Regions from separate parts of the Aeromonas molluscorum genome, predicted to be linked through region 3. Evidence: riboswitches for the same ligand, from Rfam matches in the RefSeq annotation. Region 3 holds a riboswitch; each other region holds the start of a gene.
What was found. Region 3 has a riboswitch for cyclic di-GMP ahead of ACSMDR_RS07480 (glycosyl hydrolase family 18 protein). Riboswitches for the same ligand answer to the same signal wherever they lie in the genome.
Positions count from the first base shown of each region.

Region 1: it holds a riboswitch for cyclic di-GMP, as region 3 does, so the genes downstream of both, ACSMDR_RS09730 (response regulator) here and ACSMDR_RS07480 (glycosyl hydrolase family 18 protein) in region 3, are expected to answer to the same signal.
Region 2: it holds a riboswitch for cyclic di-GMP, as region 3 does, so the genes downstream of both, ACSMDR_RS06600 (glycosyl hydrolase family 18 protein) here and ACSMDR_RS07480 (glycosyl hydrolase family 18 protein) in region 3, are expected to answer to the same signal.

Region 1 is NZ_JBPQCY010000001.1:1,967,211-1,976,686, reverse strand. Features, by position in the region: partial or broken gene lfhA (lateral flagellar biosynthesis protein LfhA) at 1-2,066, shown strand, start outside; cyclic di-GMP riboswitch class I at 2,259-2,346, shown strand; gene ACSMDR_RS09730 (response regulator) at 2,568-2,813, shown strand; partial or broken gene ACSMDR_RS09725 (sigma 54-interacting transcriptional regulator) at 2,912-3,082, shown strand; gene ACSMDR_RS09720 (hypothetical protein) at 3,073-3,216, shown strand; gene ACSMDR_RS09715 (sigma 54-interacting transcriptional regulator) at 3,183-3,458, shown strand; gene ACSMDR_RS09710 (AAA-type ATPase lid domain-containing protein) at 3,464-3,862, shown strand; partial or broken gene lfiE (lateral flagellar hook-basal body complex protein LfiE) at 3,867-4,192, shown strand; partial or broken gene ACSMDR_RS09700 (flagellar M-ring protein FliF) at 4,210-4,675, shown strand; partial or broken gene ACSMDR_RS09695 (IS481 family transposase) at 4,670-5,620, opposite strand; gene ACSMDR_RS09690 (hypothetical protein) at 5,708-5,881, shown strand; gene ACSMDR_RS09685 (flagellar M-ring protein FliF C-terminal domain-containing protein) at 5,972-6,967, shown strand; gene fliGL (lateral flagellar motor switch protein FliGL) at 6,954-7,982, shown strand; gene ACSMDR_RS09675 (FliH/SctL family protein) at 7,995-8,687, shown strand; gene lfiI (lateral flagellar FliI-like assembly ATPase LfiI) at 8,680-9,476, shown strand, end outside.
Region 2 is NZ_JBPQCY010000001.1:1,378,811-1,388,286, reverse strand. Features, by position in the region: gene ACSMDR_RS06610 (3-phenylpropionate MFS transporter) at 1-414, shown strand, start outside; gene ACSMDR_RS06605 (hybrid sensor histidine kinase/response regulator) at 492-3,980, shown strand; cyclic di-GMP riboswitch class I at 4,165-4,252, shown strand; gene ACSMDR_RS06600 (glycosyl hydrolase family 18 protein) at 4,366-6,960, shown strand; gene ACSMDR_RS06595 (putative RNA methyltransferase) at 7,219-8,025, opposite strand; gene crp (cAMP-activated global transcriptional regulator CRP) at 8,221-8,859, opposite strand; gene ACSMDR_RS06585 (OsmC family protein) at 9,285-9,476, shown strand, end outside.
Region 3 is NZ_JBPQCY010000001.1:1,541,532-1,551,007, reverse strand. Features, by position in the region: gene ACSMDR_RS07530 (LysM-like peptidoglycan-binding domain-containing protein) at 1-408, opposite strand, end outside; gene ACSMDR_RS07525 (methyl-accepting chemotaxis protein) at 509-2,611, opposite strand; gene gltX (glutamate--tRNA ligase) at 2,961-4,376, shown strand; gene ACSMDR_RS07515 (glutamyl-tRNA synthetase) at 4,392-4,523, shown strand; gene ACSMDR_RS07510 (glutamyl-tRNA synthetase) at 4,539-4,685, shown strand; tRNA gene ACSMDR_RS07505 (tRNA-Ala) at 4,908-4,983, shown strand; tRNA gene ACSMDR_RS07500 (tRNA-Ala) at 5,012-5,087, shown strand; tRNA gene ACSMDR_RS07495 (tRNA-Ala) at 5,152-5,227, shown strand; tRNA gene ACSMDR_RS07490 (tRNA-Ala) at 5,287-5,362, shown strand; tRNA gene ACSMDR_RS07485 (tRNA-Ala) at 5,422-5,497, shown strand; cyclic di-GMP riboswitch class I at 5,839-5,925, shown strand; gene ACSMDR_RS07480 (glycosyl hydrolase family 18 protein) at 6,037-9,066, shown strand; gene ACSMDR_RS07475 (chemotaxis protein CheV) at 9,219-9,476, shown strand, end outside.

The DNA of each region.
Region 1 (9,476 bases), 430 kb from region 3:
GAACTGGCGTGTATTGACCAAATCCTATACCGCGATCCCGATGATGCTCCTGGCCATTCTGGCCATGATGATATTGCCGCTGCCGGCTGGCCGCTGGATGCTCTGTTTACCTTCAACATTGTGTTGGCAGTGCTGGTGTTGCTGGTCTCCGTATCGGCGCGTTGCCGCTCGATTTTTCCGTCTTCCCGACCGTTCTGCTGGTGGCCACCCTGATGCGACTGTCGCTGAACGTCGCCTCGACCCGCGTGGTGTTGCTGCATGGTCATGAAGGGCATGAAGCGGCGGCAAGGTCATCAGGCATTTGGCGAGGTGGTGATAGGTGGCAACTCTGTCGTGGGTCTGGTGGTCTTCGTGATCCTGATGATCATCAACTTTGTGGTGATCACCAAGGGTGGGAGAGCGGAATATCCGAGGTGTCTGCCCGCTTTACCCTGGATGCCATGCCGGGCAGCAGATGGCCATCGATGCCGACCTCAATGCCGGCACCATGGATCAGCATCAGGCGCGAGCAAGGCGTGATGAGATCGCGAGGGAAGCGGATTTCTACGGTGCGATGGACGGCGCGTCCGATTCGTGCGCGGTGATGCGATTGCCGGCATGCTGGTGCTTATCATCAACCTGGTTGGCGGCCTTGCCATCGGTATTTTCCAGCATGCCCTGCCGGTTGCCGAAGCCTTCCAGCGCTATGCCCTGCTGACCATCGGTGATGGTCTGGTGGCCCAGATCCCTTCGCTGCTGATGTCCACCGCTGCCGCCATCATTGTGACCCGGGTCAGCGATGAAGGTGAGATGGCGGATCAGGTGGGTGACCAGATCCTGGCATCGCCCCGGGTAATCTACACTGCCGCTGCCATCATGCTGGTACTGGGGCTGGTGCCGGGCATGCCATGCTGGCCTTCCTCAGCTTTGCCGCCGTACTGGCCTGGGCTGGCTGGAGCGTGAGCAAGCGGGCGGCCAATACCCCGGATCCGGATGCCGCGCAAGAATTGACTCGTCCAGCTGCCCAGCCGGAACCGCAAGGGCTGGAGTGGCAGGATCTGCCGCCAGTCGATACCGTCGCCATCGAACTGGGTTATCGGTTGGTGCCGCTGGCGGAAGCTGACAAAGGTGCCGAAGCTGTTGGCTTGGGTGCGCGGTATTCGCAAAACTCTATCGGAGCAGTACGGTTTTCTGCTGCCCGAGATCCGGGTACGTGACAACCTGCAACTGCAGCCCGATCAGTACCGGATCAAGCTCTCAGGTGTAGGCACTGGCGTCCGGTAACGTTGATTGTCAGCGTCTGATGGCCATCAGCAGTGGTGAGACCTATGGTGCGCTGGATGGAGCTGACCCAGGATCCTGCATATGGCATGAGCGCAGTCTGGATTTCACCGGAGAGCAAGGCCAAGGCGCTGAATCTTGGCTATTCGGTGGTGGATTCTGCAACGGTGATCGCCACCCACGCCAGCAAGCTGCTGCGTGAGCAGCTTGATGCCCTCTTTGGTCATGACGAGGTCGGCAAGCTTGGGCAACATCTTGCTGTCCAGTCTGCCCCGTCTGGCGGAAGAGCTCAATCTGGCCCTGACCCAGATGCAGCAGTTGCCAGTTTTTCGGCAATTGCTAAAGGAACAGGTCAGCCTGACCGATATACGCACGGTGGCGACGACCCTGCTGATGCCAGCGAGCTGACCAAGGATCCCGTGCTGCTTGCTTCCGATGTTCGTTGCGCCTTGAACGCCAGATTGTGAGACAGGCGATTGGCAGCCGTGATGTACTGCCACCTTCACGCTCGATGACCGTCTTGAGCAGACCTTGCTGGCGGCCATGAACCAGTCGCAGCAGCAGGGGAAAATCCAGCTGGACAGTTTTCCGGTTGATCCCCAACTGCTGGCACAGTTGCAGCAAAATATGCCGCTGGTTAAAGAGCAGCTGCAGCAGCAGGGACATGCCCCGGTACTGGTGGTCATGCCTCAACTTAGACCCTTGATGGCGCGTTATGCCCGTTCATTTTCAAAAGGCCTCAAAGTGCTCTCTTATAATGAAATACCGGAAGATTTAGAGTGGAGGTTATTGGTACGCTAGGCTGAAGCGGAACTGCCATGTTAATGAACTGACATGGAAGAATATATTCCGCCTATCTACTTGAATTGTAATTATAAGCCGTTATGATGTGACGGTTTTGACAGTCGGCCGTCAAAGATAAATAACAAATATAACAATTCACATGTGCCATGCAGTCACCACTAATTTGGTGCTGTCTTGTCCAAATACGGGCAGTCGCATGAAAAAGGCAAACTGAACTGAAAAGTCAGGACGCAAAGCCTCCGGTCTAATAGCAGGAATGCTAATGATAGCGGGGTTGCCAAGGCCATTGTTACCGCCTTGATATCACTTCTCACCCAATAGATGACGTCAGTGCCAGCGTACCTGGTGCGTCTTTTATTTCGGCATTTCAGTTCTGTTGATTGTTTTGTCCACAATCACGGGTTCGGTTCCTGCTTTCGGATTTATCTATCAAAAAAAACTCAAGGCCAATCGCTATTGAGAGTGCTCCCCATTTGTTATTGATTAATCTTCATCTATGGCAAATGGAAACGATATTGCAGGAATATTGTTGCACAGGGATATGCATTTCCTGTGTCGATTCCATCAGCAAATCGAAGTTAATTCTCGCTGATAATTCCGTTGATTTAATCCTGCTCGATATGGATGCCATGACCGAAGCCGGTCCTCAATTGGTGCATGATTTCAGCGGTACTGATTGCGTGATCCTGGTTAATGAGCGTCAGGCCTATCTTGCGGCGGAAGCGATGCGAGCGGGGGCCATCGACTGACATCATCAAGCCCTTCAGTGGCCAGCAGATGGTTGATGCGGTGAAGGGGGCGCTGCGTCTGCGGCAGGCAATTCCAGATCTGATACGCTGTCTCCGCCATGAGCCTGCAAGTGTTGCAGCTTGCTCGCCGGGCAGCCGAAACGGCAGCCACCATTCTTATCGGTGGTGAGTCTGGAACGGGCAAGGAGCGTCTGGCGCGTTACATCCACGAGATGTCCAGCCGTGCTCACAAGCCGTTTGTCGCCATCAATGCGCCGCCATTCCCGAGTCCATGCTCGAATCCATTCTGTTTGGCCACAACGAAGGGGGCCTTCACCGGCGCGAACGGGTTCGCAGCCCGGCAAGTTCGAGCAGGCGCAGGGCGGGACCCTGCTGCTCGACGAAATCTCCGAACTGCCGTTGACGCTGCAGGCAAAATTGCTGCGGGTCTTGCAGGAGAAAGAAGTTGAGCGGCTCGGTAGCCATCAAACCATAGCGCTGGATGTGCGGATCATCGCCGCCAGCAACAAGGATCTGCGTACCCTGGCGGTTGCCGGCCAGTTCAGGGAAGACCTCTTCTACCGCCTCGACGTGTTGCCGATGAACTGGCCTGCATTGCGCGAGCGTCCCCGACGACATATTGCCGCTGGCGGAATATTTCATTGAACGGCATGCGCCCGCAGCAGGGCTATCGCCTCAGTGAAAATGCGCGCAAGCAACTGCTGGCTTATCAGTGGCCGGGCAACGTCAGGCAGTTGGACAATGTCATTCAACGTTCATTAATCATGGCTCGCGGATTGCATATTCAGGCGGTCGATTTGATGCTGCCCAGTTATGTCGCGGAACCCAGCGATGGATTGGCGGAAGTCCTTTCCGTCCCGGAAGGGCTGAGTGAGACGCGTCGGCATGCAGAATTTCAATTTGTACTAGAGACCTTGCGCCGCTTCCGTGGCCATCGTACCCGCACGGCAGAAGCCCTTGGGATGACGACCCGGGCACTGGATACAAGCTGGCGGCGATGCGTGAGCAGGGCATTGATATCGAGCAGCAGCTTCAAAACTAAGGGATAACGGCGTGAAGATTGAAATGATGTCATCACAGGCAACGCTCTTGCAGCAGATGCAGGAGATGCAGCAAGTTGCCACTCAGGCCCCTTTATCGAATCAAATGATGTCTCGAATGTGTCATTAGGTGACGCCATGCGAGATGTGGTCGGGCGGGTCAATGAACAGCAAAACATCGCCTCACGGCTGATGACCGCCGTGGATGCAGGCCAGAGCGATAATCTGGTTGGTGCCATGGTTGCCAGCCAGAAAGCAGGGCCTCAGTTTTCCGCCCTCATGCAGGTGCGAAACAAGCTGATGACCGGTTTTGACGACATTATGCGTATGCCGCTCTGAGGTAAGTGATGACTGAACTGGTAACGTCTCCTCAGGGGACCGCCTCTGATTCGCTCAAGATCAGGCTGCAAGAGGGATTACGCAATTGGCGTACCCTCTCCCATGACAACAAATCGATCCTGACCATAGCGCTGCTCGCCGCCATTGTGGCCGGTACCATTGTCGTTATCCTGTGGACCTCCAGCAAGAATGTGCCTCTTTACGGCAAGCAGGAGTTGTATGACACCGCCAACATCATGGAGATGTTGGAGAAAGAGCAGGTGCCTTTCAGGTTGGAAAAGAGTACGGGTCAGGTCCTTGTTCCTGAAAAGCAGCTGGCTCATGTCAGGATGGCGCTGGCGGCCAGAGGGGTGAGCGCGGCTATGCCGTCTGGTCTGGAAGGCTGGACGATGTTGGGACCGGGTACCAGCGAATTTATGGAGGGAGCGCGTTATCGTCATGCCCTGGAAGGAGGAGCTGGCCAGAACCATCATAGCGCTAGATGTGTAAACCGACCAGGTTGTTCACAGATTGATGACTCGACGGCTGGTAGCCCACAAATACTGGCATGAGGACGATGCCAGTTGTACTCATGCAGCCACGGTTGCAAGTGCTCTGCCCGTTGCTCTGACGAGTCATAGCTCCGTGCATAGGCCCCACTCACGCAGCGCGGGCTCGAATGAAGCGCTCTGCTTTGCCATTGGTTTGTGGTGTGAAACAAGGCTTGGTGCGCAGATGCTTGAGCCCCAGCCGACGCACACCTTCCTGGAAGCGTTTTGACCGGTAACAGGCTCCATTGTCCGTGAGTAGCCGACTGAAACGAATGCCGAGCCCGGCGTAGTAGTGAAGTGCCTGTAACAGCGCCAGGCAGGCACTGCGTCCCGTTTCATCAGGATGCAGAGCGCTGAACGCCACACGGGAGTGGTCATCAATCGCCACATGAACACACTCCCACCCTGCGCCGCGTGAGTCCTTGCTGCGGTCGCCGGTGATACGATGGCCGGGACGGTGGAAACGCCCCAACTTTTTGATGTCCAGATGCAGCAAGTCGCCCGGTTTCTCATGTTCATAGCGTTGTACTGGAACAGCTGGGGCCAGATTGGCCAATCGATGAAGTCCCATGCGCTGCAAGATGCGGGCGACAGTACTGTGCCCTATGCCCAGAGATTGGCTGATGTGCCGATAGGTCCGTCGCTGCTTGCGCAGTTCGATAATCCTCTGTTGGCGCTGGTCATCAATGGCATGGGGGCAAGATGCGGGTCGAGAAGAGCGATTGTACAAACCATCAGGTCCCTCCTGGCGATATCGAGTGAGCCACTTGTAAGCGGTGCGGACACTGACCCCGGCAGCGTGAGCGGCCTCTTCAACGCGCAGGCCCTGCTCAGGAATACGCTGGACAAGAAGCTGTCGACCAAAGACGGTTAATCGGGCATTTTTATGATTGTTCACTCGGGCACCTCGGATGATTGGTTTGGTTGGTGCCTCCAATTCTCCGGGAATGCCCGAGTGAACAACCTACAGAGAGATTACACCTAGATGCCGTGCGCAGTGCCCGCGTTCATCTGGCGATTCCAAACGCACGCTGTTCGTGGGCGTGATGAAGAGAAACCGAGTGCATCGGTAATGCTCGATATGCAACCGGGCCAATCCATCGAAGCGGGTCAGGTTGAAGCAATTGCCAATCTGGTGGCGGTAGTATCTCCGGAATGAAACCCAGCGCCGTCACAGTGGTTGACCCGGCCAGCTGCTCAGTGCAGAGTTGGGGAGCATTGTGTTCCGGGAAAGCAGAGCGTTCAGCAGATGGAATACGTGCGCAAGCTGGAGCAATACATACGTCAACGCGCCACCGACATGCTTTACCCCATGCTGGGTACGGGTAACTTCCGGGTTCAGATTGCAGCAGATGTCAACTTCAATGCGGTTGAAGAGACTCAGCAGCAGTTCGATCCGCAAGGTGTGATCACCAAGGAGACCAACAAGTCTGACAAGACGGTCGATGCCCTCGCCATGGGGATCCCGGGAGCCCTCTCCAATCGGCCACCCGAGACGGCGCCCCAGGCTGAACCCGCAGATGGCGCCGCCGCGCCTGCGGAACCGCCCCCCAAGAACGACAGCCGGACCGAGCGCCAGGAGAGCAGTCGTCAATACGAAAATAGCCGCACCGTGGTGCATACCCGCTATCAGCAGGGGCGACTCGAGCGGATGAACGTCTCTGTGCTGCTTAACGAGCAGACCGCGCCGAAAGATGGCTGGAATGAGGCTCAGCTTGGCCAGATCCGCCAGATGGTGGAGAGGGCCGTCGGCTTTGATACTGGTCGTGGCGATCAGATCAGTCTGCAGGTGTTCAACTTCACCGATGAGGTGCATGTCGCACCACCCGAATCCAGCTGGTGGGAGACCCCTTACTGGCAGGATTCCCTGCGCTATCTGGTCGGTGGTTTGCTCGGTCTGACCCTGGTGTTCTTCGGCATACGTCCCCTGGTCAAACATCTGGTTCGTACCCAGCAGCCAGGGGGAGTGGCAAACGAAGAAGAGCAGGAAGATCTGGAGCCCGAGCTTGGTCTGCCACTGCAACGCCAGACCGATGAGGCACTGGCCCCCCCCCATAGCAAAGGGCTCATCCGCACTGATGATGAGCAAGGGCCCCATTTCACGGCGCTGGATCTCGATGCGTTGCCCGAACCGGGCTCTGAACTCGAGGTACAGTTGAAGCATCTGCAGCTTCTGGTGGACAAGGACACGGCCCGGGTGGCCGAAGTGGTCAAAGCATGGGTGAGTAGTAATGAGCAACGCTAACATGAACCAGAGTGCAGTGGACATCGATATAGACAACCTGGAGAAGGCGGCCATTTTGTTGCTCAGCATGGGGACGGAGGCGGCCGCCAAGGTGATGCAGAAGCTGTCACGGGACGAGGTGCAACGGCTCATCTCCAAGATGGCGGGCCTGTCCGGGGTCAGCTCCATCGAGGCGAAGTGGACCCTGCAGCAGTTCTTCATCCAGTACCGGGAGCAGAGCGGCATCGCCAGCGCCTCCCGGGATTATCTGGAGCAGACCCTGGATCTTGCCCTGGGCCAGCGCCTCTCCCGCAGCCTGCTCGATAGCCTGTATGGTGACGCCATGAGCCAGGATATCCAGCGTCTGCAGTGGGTGCCTGCCGAGGTGCTGGCACGCTTCTTCCGCAACGAACACCCGCAGATGCAGGCGGTCTTACTGGGCTTCTTGCCACCCCAAACGGCCTCGGCCGTGCTCAATGCCTTGCCAGGATCGCTCCACGATGATCTCTTGGTTCGGGTTGCCGGACTCAACTCGGTGAGCGAACATGTGCTCGATGAGCTGCGACTCACGCTGGATCGTTGTCTGGCCTATGTGGCGGATCAGTCCGGCGCCAAGGTCAACGGGGTGCGTCAGGTTGCCGATATCCTTAATCGTTACCAGGGCAACAAGGAGCAGATGCTCTCCTTGCTGCGAGAGCGCGATGGCGACATGGCCCTCGAAATAGAGAAGAACATGTTCGACTTCATGGCACTGCGTCGCCAGAGCGACGACACCTTGCAACGTCTGGTACAGGAGCTGCCCGCCGATCTGCTGGCATTGGCTCTCAAGAATACCGAGACCAGTTTTCGCAAGGTGGTGCTCGGTGCCATGCCCAAGCGGATGGCCCAGTCCCTCGAAGCGCAGATCCAGGATCAGGGCAGTGTCTCTTTGCGCAAGGTGGAGCAGGCTCGGGACGAAATCATGCAACTGGTGCGGGAACTGGTCGAACAGGGCGAAGTCGAGTTCCAGCTGTTCGAAGAACCCACGGTCAACTGATGAGAGACAAGCATGCCTAACAAGATGCGCAAGTTGGCCCCGGGGGCGACTCGTCGCTACCGCTTCCCACAACTCGGCCAGGCCGGTGAGGGGGAGCCGAGCGAGCAGGAGCAGTTCGAGTTTGGCTATCAACAGGGAATGGAGCAGGGCCAGGATCTGGGGTATCAGGAAGGTTACCAGCAGGGGCTTACCAGTGGCCTGATCGAGGGTGAGAGTCGGGGCTTGGCTCAAGGCCAGGCTCGGGGCCTTGCCCAAGGGTTGGCTGAAGGGCGAGCCTCTTTCGACGAGGTCATGGTGCCTTTTGAGCAACTGCAGCAACAGTGGGATAGCCTCTGCCGGGCCCGCATGTTGCAACAAAAGCAGGTATTGGCCCAGTTGGTCGAGCAGGTAGCGCGGCGGGTCATCCAGGCCGAATTCACCCTCAACCCCCAACAAGTGTTGACGCAAGTCGAGCAGGCGCTTGCCAGTTTGCCGAGCCAGCCCGAAGAGTTGGTTATCTACCTCAATGAGGGGGACCGGCGTCGTCTGGCCGAACTGGGTGTAACCCGTTGTGCTGGCTGGCCGCTGCAACAGGATGCCGCCTTGGCCACGGGAGATGCCAGGCTCGAGACTCAGGCTGCGGTGATCGAAGTCAATACCGCGGAGCGGCTCGATGCCTGTCTGGACAAGATCAACAGCGCGCTGGATAGCAGCCTGAATGGATAAGCGTTTTCAGCAGGCGCTCAGTTCGGCACTGGATGACTTTGAACCAGCTCCCGGCTTTCGCCGTTATGGCCGCCTGGTCCGCGTCACTGGACTTACCCTGGAGGTCGTTGGCTGTCAGCTGGTGATGGGCCAACGTTGCCGGGTTGATACCGCTGGCGAAGGCTATCTGCTGGCAGAGGTAGTCGGATTTAATCGTGACGTCTCTTATCTGATGCCATTGCAGGCCATGAGCGGCCTCTATTCGGGCGCCAGAGTCTTGCCCATCTCGGGTGAGGAGACGATTCGGGTAGGGGAACACCTGCTTGGCCGCGTATTGGACGGCCTGCTACAACCTTTGGATGGCCTCCCTCTGGCGGAAGCCGGGGAGTGCGTCAGCTTGTTCAGCCCCCCCCTCAATCCGTTGCAGCGTACCCCGGTGCGCGAGCCGCTCGACGTAGGGGTGCGTGCCATCAATGGCCTGCTCACCGTCGGTAAAGGCCAGCGCCTCGGTCTGTTCGCAGGTTCTGGGGTCGGCAAGAGCATGCTGCTAGGCATGATGACCCGCAACACCACGGCACAAATCGTCATTGTTGGCTTGATTGGTGAACGAGGGCGTGAGGTGCGCGAGTTTATCGAACACAGCCTGGGCAGCGAAGGGCTGGCCCGGGCCGTGGTCATCGCCGCCCCAGCCGATCAGTCTCCGCTGATGCGGCTTCGCGCGGCACAGCTTTGTCATCGCCTCGCCGAATATTTTCGTGAGCAGGGGCAGGATGTACTGCTGCTGATGGACTCCCTGACCCGCTACGCTCA
Region 2 (9,476 bases), 160 kb from region 3:
GGAGTGGTGGCCGAGATAGCCATGTTCGCCGCCGACAAGCGCTATTTCAGCCGGTTTGGCGCCCAGCGTCTGTTCCTGATTGGTGCCATTGGTTGTCTGCTGCGCTGGGGTCTGCTCGGGGCAACCACCGAGTTTGGTGTGTTGCTGTTTGCCCAGTTGTTGCATGGGGTGACTTTTTGCATCAGCCACCTTGGGGCCGTCCGCTTCATGACCCGGGGGTTGGCACCCGAGCAGCTGATCCCCACCCAGGCGCTCTATGCCGCGCTCTCTCTCGGGATCACGGTGGCGGCGCTGATGACACTCTCTGGCCTGCTGTTTGAGCCTCTGGGCGGCGGCATCTTCTTCATCATGGCCCTAGTGGTGCTGCCGGTCTTTGTCTTGCGCCTCAAGCCAGAGCATCCATCGTCCGCCTGACTTGAGTTTTGTTACAAGGGGCCGATGCTGCGGTACGCCGGGCCCCGCTGCACACAGTTGATCACAAGGAGTGAGTCATGCACCAGGGATGGTTGCTCATAGGGTTGTCCCTCGCCTATCTGGGGCTGCTGTTTCTGATCGCCTTCGTGGCGGACAAAAACAAGCGCCGCCGCCTCAAGGGGCAACCCCTGCTCTACAGCCTGTCGCTGGCCGTCTATTGCACCTCCTGGACCTTTTTTGGCACCGTCGGTCAGGCGAGCGAGTCCCCTTGGTCGCCCTTGCCCATCTACCTCGGCCCCATGCTGGTGTTCCTGTTTGGCTGGCGGTTGCTGGCCCGACTTATCCTGGTCGCCAAGCGCGAGCACATCACCTCCATCGCCGACTTTATCGCCGCCCGCTACGGCAAATCCCAACGTCTCGCCATGCTGATAAGCCTGGTGGCCATCATAGGGGTGCTGCCTTATCTGGTGTTGCAGCTCAAGGCGATAGTGACCGGGCTGGATCTGCTGATGGCGGGGGATACCCTGGTCGGCAACACCGGTAATACCGGCCAGCTGGCCCTGGGAGTCACCCTGCTGCTGGCCCTGTTCAGCATACTGTTTGGGGCCCGCAACCTGGATGCGACCGAACACCACAGGGGCATGGTGGTGGCCATCGCCTTCGAATCTGTGGTCAAGCTGCTGGCCTTCATGGTGGTGGGAGGTTTTGCACTCTGGCTCATCCTGGGGCAGTCCAGCGAGAGCCGGGATCTGGTCACCCAGGCGTTCTTCGCCTCTGTGGTCGATGTCAGCCCAGGCAACTTGCTCGAACTCGCCATCTATACCCTGCTGACCATGTGTGCGGTGATCTGCTTGCCGCGCCAGTTCCATGTGACTGTCGTGGAGAACAATCAGGGCCAGGATCTGCACTGGGCGCGCTGGCTTTTCCCCGTTTATCTGTTCCTGATGGGGCTCTTTATCTGGCCATTGGCATTGGCGGGAAAACAGTGGGTCGGTGCCGGCATGGCTTCGGATACCTATGTGATCAGCTTGCCCATGGCGCTTGGCAATCAAGGGATGGCCATGCTGGCCTTCCTTGGCGGCACCTCGGCCGCGACCGGCATGGTCATCGTCTCCACCATCGCCCTGGCCATCATGGTCAGCAACGATCTGGTGTTGCCTGTGCTGCTGCGCCGCTTCTGGCAACAGGGCCGGGATGAGCGACTGGTTCATCTGTTGCTGCAGGTACGGCGTGGCGCCATCTTGCTGATCCTGCTGGCGGCCTGGGCGCTCTATCTCTGGCTCGGCGATCTCACTAGCCTGTCGCGCATCGGCTACCTCTCATTTGGCGCCGTGGCCCAGTTTGCCCCGGCGCTGTTGCTCGGCCTCTATTGGCGCCATGGCAACCGCAAGGGGGTCTATCTCGGCCTGGGGCTTGGGATCAGCCTCTGGTTCATCACCCTGCTGGCCGAGAGCGGCCTGCTGGCGGGCTCGCCTCTGGAGGCCATGCTGGCCCCCCCCGACTGGCCCGCATTTCGCGAGCTGAGTCTGGGGGCCTGGTGCCTCTTCCTCAGCCTGGTGCTCAACCTGTTCGGCTACGTGGCGGGCTCCCTGCTGACCCGGGCGGCGGTGAGCGAGCGGCTGCAGGCGGCCAACTTCGTCGGTCAGCCCAGTCGTGATCAGGCGGCACTCTATCAGGCCAAGGTGAGCGTCAAGGAGCTGGAGATGCTGGCGGCCCGCTTCGTCGGCCCGAGCCGGGTCAAGCGCTCCTTCGGGCGCTTCGCCGGTGAGTCCGGTGGCACCTTGGCACCGCACATGCAGGCCAGCGCCGCCCTGATCGCACATACGGAGCGGTTGCTGGCCGGGGTGTTTGGCACCTCGTCGGCCAGGCTGGTACTCGCCTCCGCCCTGCAGGGCCGCAACATGCAGCTCGAGGAGATAGCCACCATAGTGGACGAGGCTTCGGATGTGCTGCGCTTCAACCGTGGCCTGTTGCAAGGGGCGATCGAGCACATAGGGCTGGGTATTTCTGTGGTGGACAGGGAGCTGCGGCTGGTTGCCTGGAATCAACGTTACATCGAGTTGTTCCAGTATCCGGCCGGACTTATCCAGGTGGGACGCCCCATAGAGGAGATCATCCGTCATAACGCCGTCAAGGGGCTGTGCGGCCAAGGAGAGGTCGAGGCCCACGTGGCCCGGCGGGTCGGTTTCATGAAGCGCGGCAGCGCCCACCTCTCTTCCCGGGAGCGCCCGGATGGCCGGGTTATCGAGCTGCAAGGCAATCCCATGCCCGGGGGGGGCTTCGTCATGACCTTCGCCGACATCACCCCCTTTCGCGATGCGGAACGGGTGCTGCGTGAGGCCAATGAACATCTGGAGGCGCGGGTGGCCGAACGAACCCGTGAGCTCTCGGCCCTCAACAGCCAGCTGCGCACCGTCAACGAGCAGGTTGAGCGGGCCAATCACTCCAAGAGCCGTTTCCTCGCGGCGGTGAGCCATGATCTGACTCAACCGCTCAATGCTGCCAAGCTGTTTACCTCCTCCTTGATTGAGACCTTGCCCGATGAGGGAGAAGCGGCCCGTCTCGCCCGTCACATCGATGATGCCCTGGGGGCGACCGAGGATCTCATCACCGACTTGCTCGACATCTCCCGGTTGGAGGCGGGCAAATTCAAGGCCAAGAAGCTCGATTTTGCCCTGGCGGATGTCTTTGACAACCTCAAGGCCGAGTTCGGGGTACTGGCCCAGGCAGGAGAGATAGAGTTTGCCGTGGTCGATACCCGGCTGGCCGTACACAGCGACGTGCGCTTGTTACGCCGTGTGCTGCAAAACTTCCTCACCAATGCATTTCGTTACAATCCCGGTGGACGGGTCTTGCTCGGTTGTCGCCGCCAGGGTCAGCAGCTGCGCATCGAGGTATGGGACACCGGGCCGGGCATCCCCCTGGACAAGCAGGAAGCCATCTTCGAAGAGTTCCAACGTCTGGATCACTCCCGCACTGCCCGTGAGCAGGGACTGGGGTTGGGTCTGGCCATCGCCCGCGGTATTTCGCAGGTGTTGGGACATCAGCTGACACTGCGCAGCTGGCCCGGGGCCGGCTCTGTGTTTGCCATCAGTCTCAACCTCGCCAGCCGCCCCTTGGTTGCCAGAACAGCCCTGAGCCCTGAGCCTCGGCGGGATAGCCAGCTGGCCGGGGTGCGGGTGCTCTGTCTCGATAATGAACCCGAGATACTGGTTGCCATGGCCTCCCTGCTGGGGCGGTGGGGCTGTGAGGTACGCTGCGTGCAGGACTTGGCCCAGGCCCTGACACTGGTGGAGACCTTCAAACCGGATCTGGTGCTGTCCGATTACCACCTCGACGATGGCAAGACGGGGTTGCAGGCGTTGCATATGCTGCGTCTTGCCCTCGGTACCGGCGTGGGGGGCATCATCATCAGTGCGGATCGAAAAGGCGAACTGCAGGCCCAGATCCGTGAGCATGGTTATGGCTATATCAGCAAGCCGGTCAAGCCACTCAAGCTCAGGGCGCTGATGAACAGCATGAGCGGGACCTGCAAACTTGATGATGATCACGAATTAACACATTAGTCTTCTGTTTGCAGGTAAACCACTTGGCAGAGGATCGTCGCATAAATGGCCTTTTAAGCCGATAAATTGCGTATTTTTGTGCTATTTGAATCCCTGCGACAAGGGGTGACTCACCTGGGGGGTTTGCTGCCTGCTCGGTTGGACCTTATATTTCCTTGGCGATTATTTTGATCGCGAATCAAGTTGTGCCAAAGGGCAAACCGGTCGAAAGGCCGGGACGCAAAACTTCCGGTCTAAGGGTCTGTTGTACCTAAGATAGCGGGGTCACCACAGGACTGTGTTTCCAGCTGGACGCCAAGCCAGCCTGGAATGTTGTCTGCTGTACCTGTCTGACATGCGTTGCCTTTTTCGTAAATAAAATGATAAACGAATAAGGAAATTCAACATGTTAAGTCCGAAACCCTCCTTGCTGGCCTTGATGGTGGCCGGGCTCTTTGCCTCCTCCGCCTATGCCGCAGCCCCAGGAAAGCCGACCATCGGATGGGGTGAAACCAAATTTGCCATCGTCGAAGTGGATCAGGCGGCGACCGCCTACAACAAGCTGGTGACCGTCCATGCCGACGGCGCCCCGGTCAGCGTGAGCTGGAACCTCTGGTCCGGCGATGTGGGTCAGACCGCCAAGGTGCTGCTGGACGGCGTCGAGGTGTGGAGCGGCCCGTCCGGTGCCTCCGGCACCGCCAACTTCAAGGTGACCAAGGGCGGTCGCTACCAGATGCAGATCGAGCTATGCAACGCCGGTGGCTGTACCCGATCCGATGCCAAGGAGATAGTGGTCGCCGACACCGACGGCAGTCATCTGTTGCCCCTCAATACGCCGCTCCAAGAGAACAACAAACCCTACACCAACAAGTCCGGCAAAGTAGTCGGTACCTATTACGTGGAGTGGGGCGTCTATGGCCGCAAGTTCACGGTCGACAAGATCCCGGCCCAGAACCTGACCCACATCCTCTATGGCTTTACCCCCATCTGCGGTGGCAATGGCATCAATGACAGCCTCAAGGAGATCGAAGGCAGCTTCGAGGCGCTGCAACGAGCCTGTGCCGGGCGTGCCGACTTCAAGGTGGCCATGCATGACCCCTGGGCCGCCATCCAGATGCCCCAGGGCAACCTCAAGGATTTCGATGAGCCGTATAAAGGCAACTTCGGTAACCTGATGGCCCTGAAACAAGCGCATCCCGACCTCAAGATATTGCCATCGGTCGGTGGCTGGACCCTCTCCGACCCCTTCTATTTCCTCGATGACAAGAGCAAGCGCGACACCTTCGTCGCCTCGGTCAAAGAGTTCCTGCAGACCTGGAAGTTCTTCGACGGGGTAGATATCGACTGGGAGTTCCCGGGGGGGCAGGGAGCCAATCCCAGCCTGGGTGGCCCCAATGATGGTGCCACTTATGTGACCCTGATGAAGGAGCTGCGCGCCATGCTCGACGAGCTGGAGGCCACCACAGGTCGCCAGTACGAGCTGACCTCGGCGATCAGTGCCGGTGGCGACAAGATTGCCAAAGTCGATTATCAGGCGGCGCAGCAGTACATGGATCACATCTTCCTGATGAGTTACGACTTCAACGGAGCCTGGACCAATACCGAACTGGGTCATCAGACCAACCTGTTTGAAGCGAGTTGGGATGCCAACACCAAGTACACCACCGACAAGGGGGTCAGGACGCTGCTCGGCCAGGGTGTGACCCCGGGCAAGATAGTGGTCGGGGCGGCCATGTATGGCCGCGGCTGGACCGGGGTGAATGGCTACCAGGCTGGCAACCCCTTCACCGGCACCGCCACAGGGCCGGTCAAGGGCACCTGGGAGAATGGTGTGGTGGATTACCGCCAGATCGTGAATGACTACATGGGGGCTGGCTGGGAACAGGGTTATGACGAGGTGGCAGAGGCACCTTATGTGTTCAAGGCCAGCACCGGGGATCTCATCACCTTCGACAACGATCGTTCGGTCAAGGCCAAGGGGCAGTATGTGCTGGCAAACCAGCTCGGCGGCCTCTTCTCCTGGGAGATTGACTCGGATAATGGTGACATTCTCAACGCCATGCATGAGGGGTTGGGAAATGGCAGTGGCACCTCCCCCGTCAACAAGCCGCCCATTGCCAACGCGGGCAAGGATCTCGGCGTAACAGGCCCGGCGAGCGTGACCCTGGACGGTTCGGCCTCCCGAGATCCCGAAGGCTCGGCCATAGGCTACGGCTGGATGCAGGTATCAGGTCCGGCCGTCCAGTTGGCGGGAGCCAATCAGGCGCAAGCCAGCTTCAACCTGGATGAGGTGTCTCAGGACGTCAATCTGGTGTTCGAATTGACGGTGACCGATGCCGATGGACTCACAGCCAAGGATCAGGTCGTGGTGACCAACAAGGCACCTCAGCCCAATCTTGCGCCAGTCGTGGTGCTTCCTGCCACCGCCAAGGTCGAGTCTGGCAAGCAGGTGAGTATCCAGGCGCAGGCCACTGATCCCAACGGGGATACCCTCAGTTACCAGTGGACGGTACCGGCCGGCTTGACCGCCACCGGGCAGAGCAGCGCGACCTTGGTCGTGACGGGGCCGAGCGTCACTGCCGAAACCGGTTATGACCTGAGTGTGACCGTCACCGACGGCGCCCTGGATGCCCAGGCCAGCACCCGGCTGACGGTCACGCCGGTGAGTGGTGGTGGCGATTGTGGCGCCACCGATCCGGATGCTGCCAATTGGCCTGCCTGGAGCGCCACGACCACTTACAACGGTGGCGAGAAGGTGAGTCATGGCGGCCTGGTCTGGCAGGCCAAATACTGGACCCAGGGCAATGAACCGAGTCGCAGCAGCGATCAGTGGAAGCTGATAAGCCAGGTGCAACTGGGTTGGGATGCCGCCGTGGCCTACAACGCGGGCGAGCTGACCACTCACAATGGCCACAACTGGAAGGCCCAGTACTGGACGAAAGGGGAGGAGCCCGGCGTTGCCGTTGTCTGGCAAGATATGGGCGCCGCTAGCTGCCCTTGATACGCGAAGATATGTGATAAAGAGCAAGCTGAAGGAGAGGGGCGCTTAATGGCGCCCCTTGTTATTTTTGCAGATCCAGGGTCGTCCGCAGGGACAGAGCCTGGCGGCTGGTGTCGGCGGCGCAGCATTAAGAAAGGCTGTGTGAAACACCATACCCGTACCGGCGTTCCACCTTGCTTTCTGGCGGGAGACTGCGGGTAGCCAAGAGGCATCCCTGGCGAGTGGAAACAACAAAGACCCCTCGGGGGCCTCTATTGTTTAGCTGATGAGCGGCTTTTGCCACAGGCTCAGCAACAGATCCTGTTCCAGCTCATCCGGACCTTGCTGGGTAAACAGATGGCGCTGTTCGGCGTCGGCGCGCCAGCCAAGACGGCTGGTCTCGAGCACGAAGCCGCGCAGGCTCTGATCCAGATTCAGGGAGAACTGACTGCGCTGCTGAGCGATCTGGCTGAGGCCGGTCAAGGTCGGCCAGCTCAGGGGATGTTCCATGCTGACCGGATTGAGGCTGACTCTCAGCTGCCACTGATGGCGCGGACCGGGCTGCAGATAAAGCAGATAGCCCCCCGGTGCCAGCCAGTCACACAGTTGCTCCGTCTTGACCTTGAGATCGTTGACCAGCAGCAAATCGGCTTTGCCCGATTGCAGTGGCGCCCGGGCCGGATCGGCGATGATGAAGCTGGCATCCGGTTGTGCCTTGCTGGCGGCGAAGATGGCATTCTTGGCCAGATCGACCCCACCGAAGCGCCAGCCGGGCAGACGCTCAGCCAGAGCACGGCAGTAGTAACCTTCGCCGCAACCGAGGTGGACAAGCTCCCGTTCACCCAAGGGGGCGAGTAGTGTGGCCATGGCCTCGACCAGGGGCTGCATGTGGCCCTGTTCCAGAAAGTTGCGCTTGGCGCGCATCAGGGAGCGGCTGTCACTATCTTTGGGGTTTTTCTTGCCCGGGATGAGATCCAGATAACCTTCCGGTTCAGGATCGAAGTGATGTTTGTTATCGCAATAGCGACCGTTGGAGGCCTGATGAAGGTGCAGTGGGCTGCGGCAGCGGGGACATTGCAGGTGCATGGGATTCTCGCTTCGGATCTAGAGTGCTTGCAGGCCGAGCCTGATGCTGAGACTGCTGATAGGGGGGCATTATAGGGGGATTGCGGCGAAAAGGGCGGCTCAGATGCGTTTTATCTTGGCGTGCGGCGCTTTTTACAGGAGCGGGATCGAAAAAGGCTGCCTGGGCAGCCTTTGTCTTGGGTGAGGATGCCGTTATCAGCGGGTACCAAATACCACTATGGTCTTGCCGTGGGCCGAGATGAGCTCTTGCTCTTCCAGCATCTTGAGAATGCGGCCGACGGTTTCACGAGAGCAGCCGACAATCTGGCCTATCTCCTGACGGGTGATCTTGATCTGCATGCCATCCGGGTGAGTCATGGCATCTGGCTGTTTGGCGAGATTGAGCAGGGTCTGAGCGATCCGGCCCGTCACATCCAGGAAGGCCAGGTTACCTACTTTCTGGCTGGTGTGCTGCAAACGCAGCGCCATCTGGCCGGAGAGGCGCATCAGTATCTCGGGGTTGACCTGGATCAGTTGACGAAACTTCTTGTAGGAGATCTCGGCAACTTCACAGGGACCCTTGGCGCGAACCCAAGCACTGCGCTCCGGGTTATCGTTCTCTTCGAACATGCCCATCTCGCCGAGGAAGTCCCCCTGGTTGAGATAGGAGAGGATCATCTCTTTCCCCTCATCGTCCTTGATGAGGACAGCCACTGTACCCTTGACGATGTAATACAGGGTCTCCGCTTTTTCACCCGCATGGATCAGGGTGCTCTTGGCGGGATACTTATGAATGTGGCAGTGCGACAAGAACCATTCCAGGGTGGGATCGCTTTGCGGTTTGCCAATGACCATGAGATTTCCTCTGTAGTGTCTTTACGGGACGTTATGCGTCCAGACAAGTTGCCAGTCTTGCCCTTCCTTGTGTCAGTGGCAGTAGGATAAGAGCCTTTGTCTGTGCTGACAAGGCTTAGGGCTTCCTTTGGACGCCAGCTACTGCACTGGGGAGGCATTCTAGGGAAGATAAATGCCGTAAACGTTGATTTTGATCCGGTTAGCCACAGGTTCTCTGTGCCGCTAGGGGCAATCAGGAAAGAGAGAGGGGGGTGGGCGCGGTGAGATAAGCCGCTTCCATGGCGCTTTTTCTCACGTTGCGTTGGTTGCCAGGGTCTCTGGGGGACTCGGCTGGCTGAGGTCAGATGCAGGAGGGTGGCTGGCTGAGGTATGCTATGGCATCGCGTCCGCCCGGACCGCACTATCGAACAATGAGGTGAGTGAAGATGAAAGCCAAGGTCAGTTGGGTTGAAGGCATGAAGTTTGTGGGGCAGAGTGAGTCTGGCCATCAAGTTACCCTCGATGGCGCCAACCCGGGAGAGGGGGCCAGCCCGATGGAACTGATCCTGCTGGCAGTCGGCGGTTGCAGCTCCATCGACGTGGTGTCCATCCTGGAGAAGGCGCGTCAGACCGTGACC
Region 3 (9,476 bases):
GCCACTGACCGGCTCGGGTTCGACGGCCGCTTTTGCCTGATTGTGCTGTTGACGCTGTTCATTCTGGGTTTGGACGGGGATGGCGACGGGCACGCTCAGCACCCCGGAAGGGGCGGCTTGTGGTGCGCTGGGCGCAGGCTCCCAGGCCAGCAGGATCAGCCAGACGGGCACCAGGATCAGCAATGCGATGCCGTGCTTGCGGGGCAGAAGGGTTTGCCACTTGCGCCCCTCACCCGTTTTGAGCCGGATGGCCTCCCGGTTTTTCAGTTGCCCCAGGGTCTGGCCAAGTTGCTGGCGCAGGGGCAAGCTGGCGGCGTTGATACGTTCAAGCAGGGATCCTTGAGACTCGTCTTTATGACGCTGTGTCCGTCTGTTATGGCCACGGGGGCGACGATCCGGGGTGGGCACGGCAGTTACCTCTCACTACAATTGCCTGCCATCAGGCAAATCAGGCGCCTATGGTAAACGGACTCGCCCCCGAGGGGGAGAGCCCGTGACAGGAAAATTATCAGCGCAGTCTGAATTGCCCCAGTAATTGCTGTAATCGTTCCGCTGCCTGACGCAGAGCCTGGCTGGCATTGGCGGTCTCGGCTGCATCCTGGGCTATCTCGTTTGCCAGGGTGTTGGTCTGTGCCAGATTGCCAGAAACCGTCTCGGAGACAGAGCTTTGCTCCTCGGCGGCGGAGGCTATCTGGTAGGTCATGTCATTGATGGTGGCGATGGCCTGATAGATGCTGCCAAGGGCGGCCTCTGCGAGGTCGGCCTCGGTCACGGCCTGCTGCGTCAATTGCTGGCTCAGGCTGATGGCAGAAACGGCATTGGTCGAGCTGTGACGTATCTTCTCGAGCAGCTCCTGAGTGTTTTGTACGGCTTGTTGAGTGTTGCGGGCCAGTTGGCGCACCTCATCGGCCACCACGGCGAAACCACGGCCCTGATCCCCGGCCCGGGCGGCTTCGATGGCCGCATTGAGCGCCAGCAGGTTGGTCTGATCGGCGATGTTCTGAATGACGGTAAGAATGCTGGTGATCTGTTCGCTATCCCGGGCCAGTCCCTCGACGACCTCGGCCCCTTTGCCCGCCTCTGCCGCTACCTTGTGCATCGACTGGATCACTTGCTGGAAGCGCACCTTGCCCTCATCGGCCGCGCTCTGGGCCTGCTTGGCGGAGTCGGCAGTGTTGTTGGCATGGGTAGCCACCTCCTGACTGACATAAGACATCTCCTGGACCGCGGTCAGCATCTGCTCCATCTCCGCCTGGTGAGATTGCAGGTTGCGATCCGTCTGGCCCGCGATGCGGTCGGTATCGCCAGCATGGCGGTTCACCTCGCTGGCGGTACCGAGTACATCGCCGAGCAACCCTTGCAGCTTGTCGATGAAGCGGTTGATGCCCTTGGCCAGATCGCCCAATTCATCCACTGAGTGAGCCTGGAGTCGCTTGGTCAGATCCCCTTCTCCGTCAGCAATGTCATCCACCAGGCTGACCATCTGCCGAATTGGACCCGTGATGCTGCGAGCGATAAACAGCATGGCGGCCAGGGCCAAGACCAGTACCAGCAGGGCACTTATCAGCTGCTGGCTCATGGCGGCACGGTTCAAGTCGTTGAGCTGAGCTTCGAGTTGATCGGCGCGGGCCAGCACCACCTGATAGGGCAGGGTGACGATGATGGCCCAGTTGCGGTGCATGCCAGGTACCTGAATGGGGACAGAGATCCGGAATGCATCGTTGAGTTCCTGGCGCTGCACCTCTGGTTTGAGGTATTGGCGCCACTCCTGACCGAGCCGTTGTGTGGCCGAGCTGCCGAGCAGGGCCGCATCGCCGCTGGTACCTGTGATGACGCCGGCGGCGCTGACGATCAGTGTCTCACCCTTGCCGTCATAGATGTTGTCATTGAGGCGCCTGGCTTGCTGGTTGATGGAATCGACCGCCAGATCCAGTGCCGCAATCCCCTTGAACTTGCCATCCACCAGTATGGGCGTGGTAATAGTGCTTACCAGTACCTGCTGGCCGTTGATGTCGACCTTGAAGGGATCGATGAGGCAGGATTGCCCCTGCTGTTTTGGGCAGGCGTAGTAGTCGTTGGCCGGGTTGCCAAAGTCATCCGTGTCGCTTTTCTCGATGGAGAGCAGCAGGTCTGAACCTATGGTTGAACCATCGCGATAGAAGTAGGGCACAAAGCGGCCCTGACCATCGCTGCCCATCTCGCCCTGGCCTGCGAAAGAGGCATCCTCTCCCTCAAAACCATTGGGTTCGAAGCCTGCGAAGGCGCCATAAAGTTGCGGCTCAAGGGCCAGCTGGGCTTTTAGCAGATCATTGACCTGCTGGCGGCTGAGGCTGAGCTTTCCTTCCTGTTGCAGCGTCAGGACGCTGGCCATCTGTTGGGTATAGGAGAGCCCCTTTTGCAGTAGCTGGGTGATGGCGGCCGCCTCGGCGCGGGCTTCGGCACTCACCTTTTGCCAAGCCTCTTCTTGCAGAGCCTCGCGACTGGAGCTGACGGTCAGTTGCTGTGTCTGGCGACCCGAATACTGGGTCTGCAGGATGAGGATCACCAGAGCCAGGGTCATGGCTATCCCGGCCATCACCAGGATGCGATGGGAAATAGAACGAAACTGCATAGCGCTTCCCTTGTAGTGGGGTAAAGTTGGTTGAAATATCGGCTTGGTAGGTGAAATCTCCAGCTTTTGTTAACAGTAGAGCCGAAAGTAGCGAAAGATTTTGCGATCCCCCTCATATCCGTGGCGGAAGGGATTCACTCTTGCCCAGATCCCGGTCCAGATTTACCCATTCAGGGCTTTGAACGTGCACTGGCCGATTTTTCCACCCGGTTGCAGGGGCTAACTGTTCAGGTTGCCCCTCTTGGAGAGCGGCGATCAATGTCCGGTTTTCCCATCCGGGGGCGGGAGTGCTAAAATGCGACGGTTTTTCTAACGCATTGGCCCAAGGCCCTCTACACAAGGCTTAAAGATGAAAGTCAAAACCCGTTTTGCGCCCAGCCCGACCGGTTTCCTGCATGTCGGCGGTGCCCGTACCGCACTCTATTCCTGGTTGTTTGCAAAGAGCCAGGGTGGCGAGTTCGTGTTGCGTATCGAGGATACCGATCTGGAACGTTCCACCCAGGAGGCGATCGACGCCATCATTGAGGGCATGGAGTGGCTGGAGCTGAACTGGGATGAGGGCCCCTACTACCAGACCAAGCGTTTCGACCGCTACAACGGCATCATCGACGAGATGCTGGCCGATGGTCGTGCCTACAAGTGCTACTGCTCCCGTGAGCGGCTGGACGCGCTGCGCGAAGGTCAGATGGCCAGCGGCGAGAAACCTCGCTATGACGGCAAGTGCCGGGATGCCGCCCACGATCATCCGGCCGATGCGCCGCACGTTATTCGCTTCCGCAACCCGACCGAAGGTTCAGTGGTGTTCGATGACCACGTGCGTGGCCGCATCGAGTTCGTCAATACCGAGCTCGATGATCTGATCATTCGCCGTACCGATGGCGCGCCGACCTACAACTTCTGCGTGGTGGTCGATGACTGGGACATGGAGATCACCCACGTGGTGCGTGGCGAAGATCACATCAACAACACCCCGCGCCAGATCAACATCTACAAGGCGCTGAACGCGCCGGTGCCGGAGTTTGCCCACGTCTCCATGATCCTGGGGGACGACGGTGCCAAGCTCTCCAAGCGCCATGGCGCTGTGTCCGTGATGCAGTACCGCGACGACGGCTACCTGCCGGAAGCGCTGCTGAACTATCTGGTGCGTCTGGGCTGGTCCCACGGCGATCAGGAGATCTTCACCCTGGACGAGATGATCAAGCTGTTCAGCCTGGATGCCATCTCCAAGTCCGCCTCCGCATTCAACACCGACAAGCTGCTGTGGCTGAACAACCACTACATGCGCAGTCTGGATCCGGCCTATGTGGCCAAGCATCTGGCCTGGCACATGGAAAACCAGAAGATTGACACCAGCAAGGGCCCATCACTGCCAGAAGTTGTTACGCTGCTGGCCGAGCGCTGCAACACCCTGGTAGAGATGGCCGCCCAGAGCCGCTATCTGTTCGAAGATTTTGAGGCCATCGACGAAGCCGCTGCCAAGAAGCACCTGCGCGGCGTGGCTGCCGAGCCACTCACTCTGGCCAAGGCCAAGCTGGCTGCGCTGGATAGCTGGACCACCGAGGCGCTGCACGAGCTGATTGAAGCGACTGCCGCCGAGCTGGGTCAGGGCATGGGCAAGGTCGGCATGCCGCTGCGCGTCGCGGTGACCGGTCTGGGTCAGTCCCCGGGTATCGACGCCGTGATGGCGTTGGTCGGCAAGGAGCGAGTACTCGCCCGTATCGACCGTGCCCTGGCGTACATTGCAGCACGGATGGCCGCCGAGTAAGCTTGCCGTCGGACATTGCCGTCACCGGTCTGGGATAATCTCTCACCGGGTATCGACGCCGTGATGGCGTTGGTCGGCAAGGAGCGAGTACTTGCCCGTATCGACCGTGCCCTGGCGTACATTGCAGCACGGATGGCCGCCGAGTAAGCTTGCCGTCGGACATTGCCGTCACCGGTCTGGGATAATCTCTCACCGGGTATCGACGCCGTGATGGCGTTGGTCGGCAAGGAGCGAGTACTTGCCCGTATCGACCGCGCCCTGGCGTACATCGCAGCGCGCATGGCGGCCGACATCATCGCCTCCCACTGACAATAAAGGGTTCCCGCGAGGGGGCCCTTGTTGTGTGTATACAAGACGAATTTGTGACCAAAAACAGCAAGATAGCGATAGGGTTGCTGGTAAAAACAGCTAAATGCCCGAATTTTGACTAAACGCGCCAGTCGGCGTTATTTTTGGGTTGACAGCAAAGCGGTCGATGCCTATCATGCGCCTCCGTTGCCGGAGATAACTTCGTCAGCGCCGAGGTGAGTTGGGGTTATAGCTCAGCTGGGAGAGCGCTTGCATGGCATGCAAGAGGTCCGCGGTTCGATCCCGCGTAGCTCCACCAAATTCTTCTCGGACAATCTGGAATCAAAGGGGTTATAGCTCAGCTGGGAGAGCGCTTGCATGGCATGCAAGAGGTCCGCGGTTCGATCCCGCGTAGCTCCACCAGGTTCCTGATTGAAAATGAAGTACCCAGGGCAGTGCGGTGTGTATCACCCAGGCCGACCTTTGTGGGGTTATAGCTCAGCTGGGAGAGCGCTTGCATGGCATGCAAGAGGTCCGCGGTTCGATCCCGCGTAGCTCCACCACTATTTGCAGTAAAAGGCAACGGGCCGCCAGAACCCGTTGTCTAATGAAGAAAGAATTTGGGGTTATAGCTCAGCTGGGAGAGCGCTTGCATGGCATGCAAGAGGTCCGCGGTTCGATCCCGCGTAGCTCCACCACTATTTGCAGTAAAAGGCAACGGGCCGCCAGAACCTGTTGTCTAATGAAGAAAGAATTTGGGGTTATAGCTCAGCTGGGAGAGCGCTTGCATGGCATGCAAGAGGTCCGCGGTTCGATCCCGCGTAGCTCCACCAATTTCTTTTTACAAGAAAGCCAAAGGCCACCGCATCGCGGTGGCCTTTTTGCTATCTGCCTCCTGCCTGCGCGGCCATTCCCGACATGGATTGTCGTTTCATCCAGCATCTTGTGGTGCCATCCCCATGAGATGGCTCACAGTTCCAGCTCATCAAATCAGCGGTTTTGAACATACCTGTGTGGTTGCTTTTGTTGATAACTGCATTAATTGCCGCATGTTCGCAGCTAACTGGCTACTTTTTCTGCTTTTTCTGTGAGTACCTCAAACATATTTTCCTTTGTGAATGAAGATTGAGCATTTGCGGGCGACTTCCTATACTCGGGCTGTTCCAGATGGAATCCAGGTAAAGAGCAAACCGGCTGAAAGGTCGGGACGCAAAGCCTCCGGTCTACCGACTTCAGGGTCCAGGATAGCGGGGTTACCCAGGTAAGAGTCAGTGGCGCGTCCATCGTCAGCTGCCTTCTTCGTCGTACCTGTTGCGGTTGTGCTTTGCCTTGGTCAGCGTTTTGCCAAGACAAAAACAAGGATGATAACAAGATGCAACAAGTCTTAAGACCAAGTCGGCTAGCCATGCTGGTCGCCCTCGCGTCCCTGCCCGGTTGGGCACTCGCGGCCTATCCCGCCTATCAGGCAGGCACCGCCTACAAGGCTGGCGATATCGTCAGCAATGCCGGTAGCCTCTACCAATGCAAAGAATTTCCCTACTCAGGCTGGTGCAGCGGTGCGAGCTCTCACTACGCCCCGGGTACAGGCACTGTCTGGGCCGATGCCTGGACTCTGTATCAGGATGCCAATCCGCCTGCGCTGGATCTGACCCTCTCTTCCCCTGCCGCGGGCAGCTCGGTGAGCGTGGGGGTCGAATTGGCCCTGGCCGTCAATCTGATCGGTGGCAGTGACGCCGTGACCCAGGTGGTCTATCTGGTCGATGGCAGTCAGGTGGCCGCCATCACGGCAGCCCCCTGGTCGGCCAGTTGGGCCGCCAGCGGAGTGGGTGTCCATCAAATCACGGCTCGGGCGCTGGACAAGGATGGCAAGAGCCTCGATGAAGCCCAGGTCAGTGTGACAGTGACGGCCGTAGTTGCCCCGGAGGCGCCCAAGGCCAGCATCACCAGCCCGGTGGCCGGGGCCAAACTCACTCTGGGCCGCGCCGTCACGGTGACCGGCAATGTGACCGATGCCAATAACGACGTGGCCAGGGTCGAGCTCTATGTCGATGGCAAGAAGGCAAGTGAGGATACCAGCGCCCCCTGGCAGCTGAGCTGGACGCCGCAGACCAAGGGCAGTGCCGCGCTGACCCTGGTTGCCGTAGACAGCCAGAACCTGTCGGGAGAGTCGGCCCAGGTCGATGTCCAGGTGGAAGAAGCTGCCTTGCCGCCAACCGGTGGCAACCTCTCCTGCGACGTGCGCCAGATCTATCGCGCCGACGGCAGCGAGTGCATGGGGGATGACCATGGCCGTCGGGTCATCGGTTATTTCACCTCCTGGCGCACCGGCAAGAATGGTCTGCCCTCCTATCTGGTGAACGACATCCCCTGGGACAAGATCACCCACATCAACTATGCGTTTGCCGCAGTGGATGAGCAGAGCCATCTCATCAAGGTGGATGACGCCGCCACCAAGCTGACCTGGGAAGGGGTGCCGGGCGCTGAAATGGATCCCGAGTTTGCCTATCAGGGTCACTTTAACCTGCTCTCCAAGTACAAGAAGCAATATCCGGACGTGAAGACCTTGATCTCCGTAGGCGGCTGGGCCGATACCCGTGGTTTCTATGCCGCCACCACCAAGGGCGACTGCTCGGTCAATACCGCTGGCATCAATGCCCTGGCCAACTCGGCGGTGAGCTTCATCCGCCAGTACGGCTTTGATGGGGTGGATATCGACTACGAATATCCGACTTCCATGAAGGATGCGGGCAATCCCAATGACTTCCCGCTCTCCAATCTGTGCCGTGGCAAGCTGTTTGCAAACTATGAAGTGCTGATGAAGACGCTGCGCGAGCGGCTCGACAGCGCTGGCACCGAAGATGCGCGCAAGTACATGCTGACCATAGCGTCACCGGCGTCAGCTTATCTGCTGCGCGGCATGGAGAACTTCCAGGTCACACCGTATCTGGATTATGTCAACCTGATGACCTATGACTTCCACGGTGCCTGGAACAACTTCGTGGCCCATAACGCCGCGCTGTTCGACAACAAGGCGGATCCGGAACTGGCCCAGTGGGGTGTCTATAACCAGGCTCAGTTCGGTGCCATCGGCTATCTGAACGCCGCCTGGGCGGCACACTACTTCCGTGGGGCCATGGCGGCCGGCAAGATCAACGTGGGTGTCCCTTATTACACCCGTGGCTGGCAAGGTGTCACCGGCGGTACCCATGGTCTCAATGGCAAGGCAGCCCTGCCAAGCCAGAGCGACTGCCAACCGGGTACCGGCGGCAGTACCATCCCTTGCGGTAATGGTGCGGTCGGCATCGACAACATCTGGCACGATCTGGACAAGAACGGCAATGAGATAGGTGGCGGCGCCGTGCCCATGTGGCATGCCAAGAACCTGGAGCATGCGGCTAGCCTCGGCATTACCAGCATGCCGAGCTATGGTGCGGCCTGGGGTCTGGATGCCAATAACCCGGCCGATGTGATCCAGGGTCAGTACGTGCGTTACTACGATGACAAGGCGCATGCGCCCTGGCTCTGGAACGAAGAGAAGAAAGTGTTCCTCTCCACCGAAGATGAAGAGTCCATGGGGCACAAGCTGGACTACATCATCAATCGGGGTCTGGGTGGCGTCATGTTCTGGGAGATGGCGGGGGATTATGATTTTGATCCCGCCAAGAACGAATATGTCATGGGCAGCACGCTGACCAGCCTGGCGTATGACAAGTTCGCCACGGCGAGCAAAGCCAATTTGCAGCAGAACGATCTGCCTGCGCCTGCGGCTCAGCTCGACATTGCCGTCAGCCTCTCGGGCTTCAAGGAGGGGGATTCCAACTATCCAATCAACCCAACGCTTAAACTGACGAATAAGTCGACCCAGACCATTCCGGGCGGCACTCGCATCGAGTTCCTGATGCCGACCTCTACCTCTGACACCATCACGGATCAGAGCGGCATGGGACTGACAGTGGTCGAGAGCGGTGGCAACCAGAACTCGGATGGCATCGCGGGCGAGAAGGACTTCCACAAGGTCGCCTTGACCCTGCCGAGCTGGAAGGCCTGGGCCCCGGGGACGGATGTCGAAGTTGCCATGACCTATTATCTGCCGGCGGCGGGTGTGCCAAGTGGCATGCGCCTCGTCAGTGGTAGTCAGACCATAGGCCTGAAGTCCGACTTCCCGGCGCTCTCCGAAGCGGTACTGGGTGGTGGCGGTGATCCTGGCACGGGCGGCACGACGTGCAGCTCCCAAAGCGTCACCCCGGCGGCCTATCCGGCCTACCCTAGCTGGCCCCAGGGAGACCATGCCAATGCCAACGATCGCATGACCAATGGCAGCGCAGTCTGGCAGGCGAACTGGTGGACCAGCAGCGAACCCAAGGCGGGGGACGGCAGCTGGAAGCTGGTCTGCAGCTACTGAGGTGCAAGTTAACAATGCAAGCGGGGCCCTGGCCCCGCTTTTTTTATCAAGAAAACCCCGGTGGCGGCCGACATAACATAATAATGGCCGTAGTACCGGGATCGGCGAGTCCCTATACTGGACCGCATTCGGATTGGGAGAGAAGGGCAATCATGGCGAGCATATTGGATTCAGTGGATCAACGTACCCAGCTGGTAGGGGAGAATCGCCTGGAGTTGCTGATGTTTCGACTCGGCTCCCGTCAGCTGTTTGCCATCAACGTGTTCAAGGTGCGCGAAGTGGTGAAACTGCCCCACCTGAACAAGATGCCGGGCTCTCATCACAACATCAGCGGCGTGGCCAACATCCGCGGTGTTTCCATCCCCGTCATCGATTTGCGCAGTGCCATTGGCATGCGTGGCCAAGCCCAG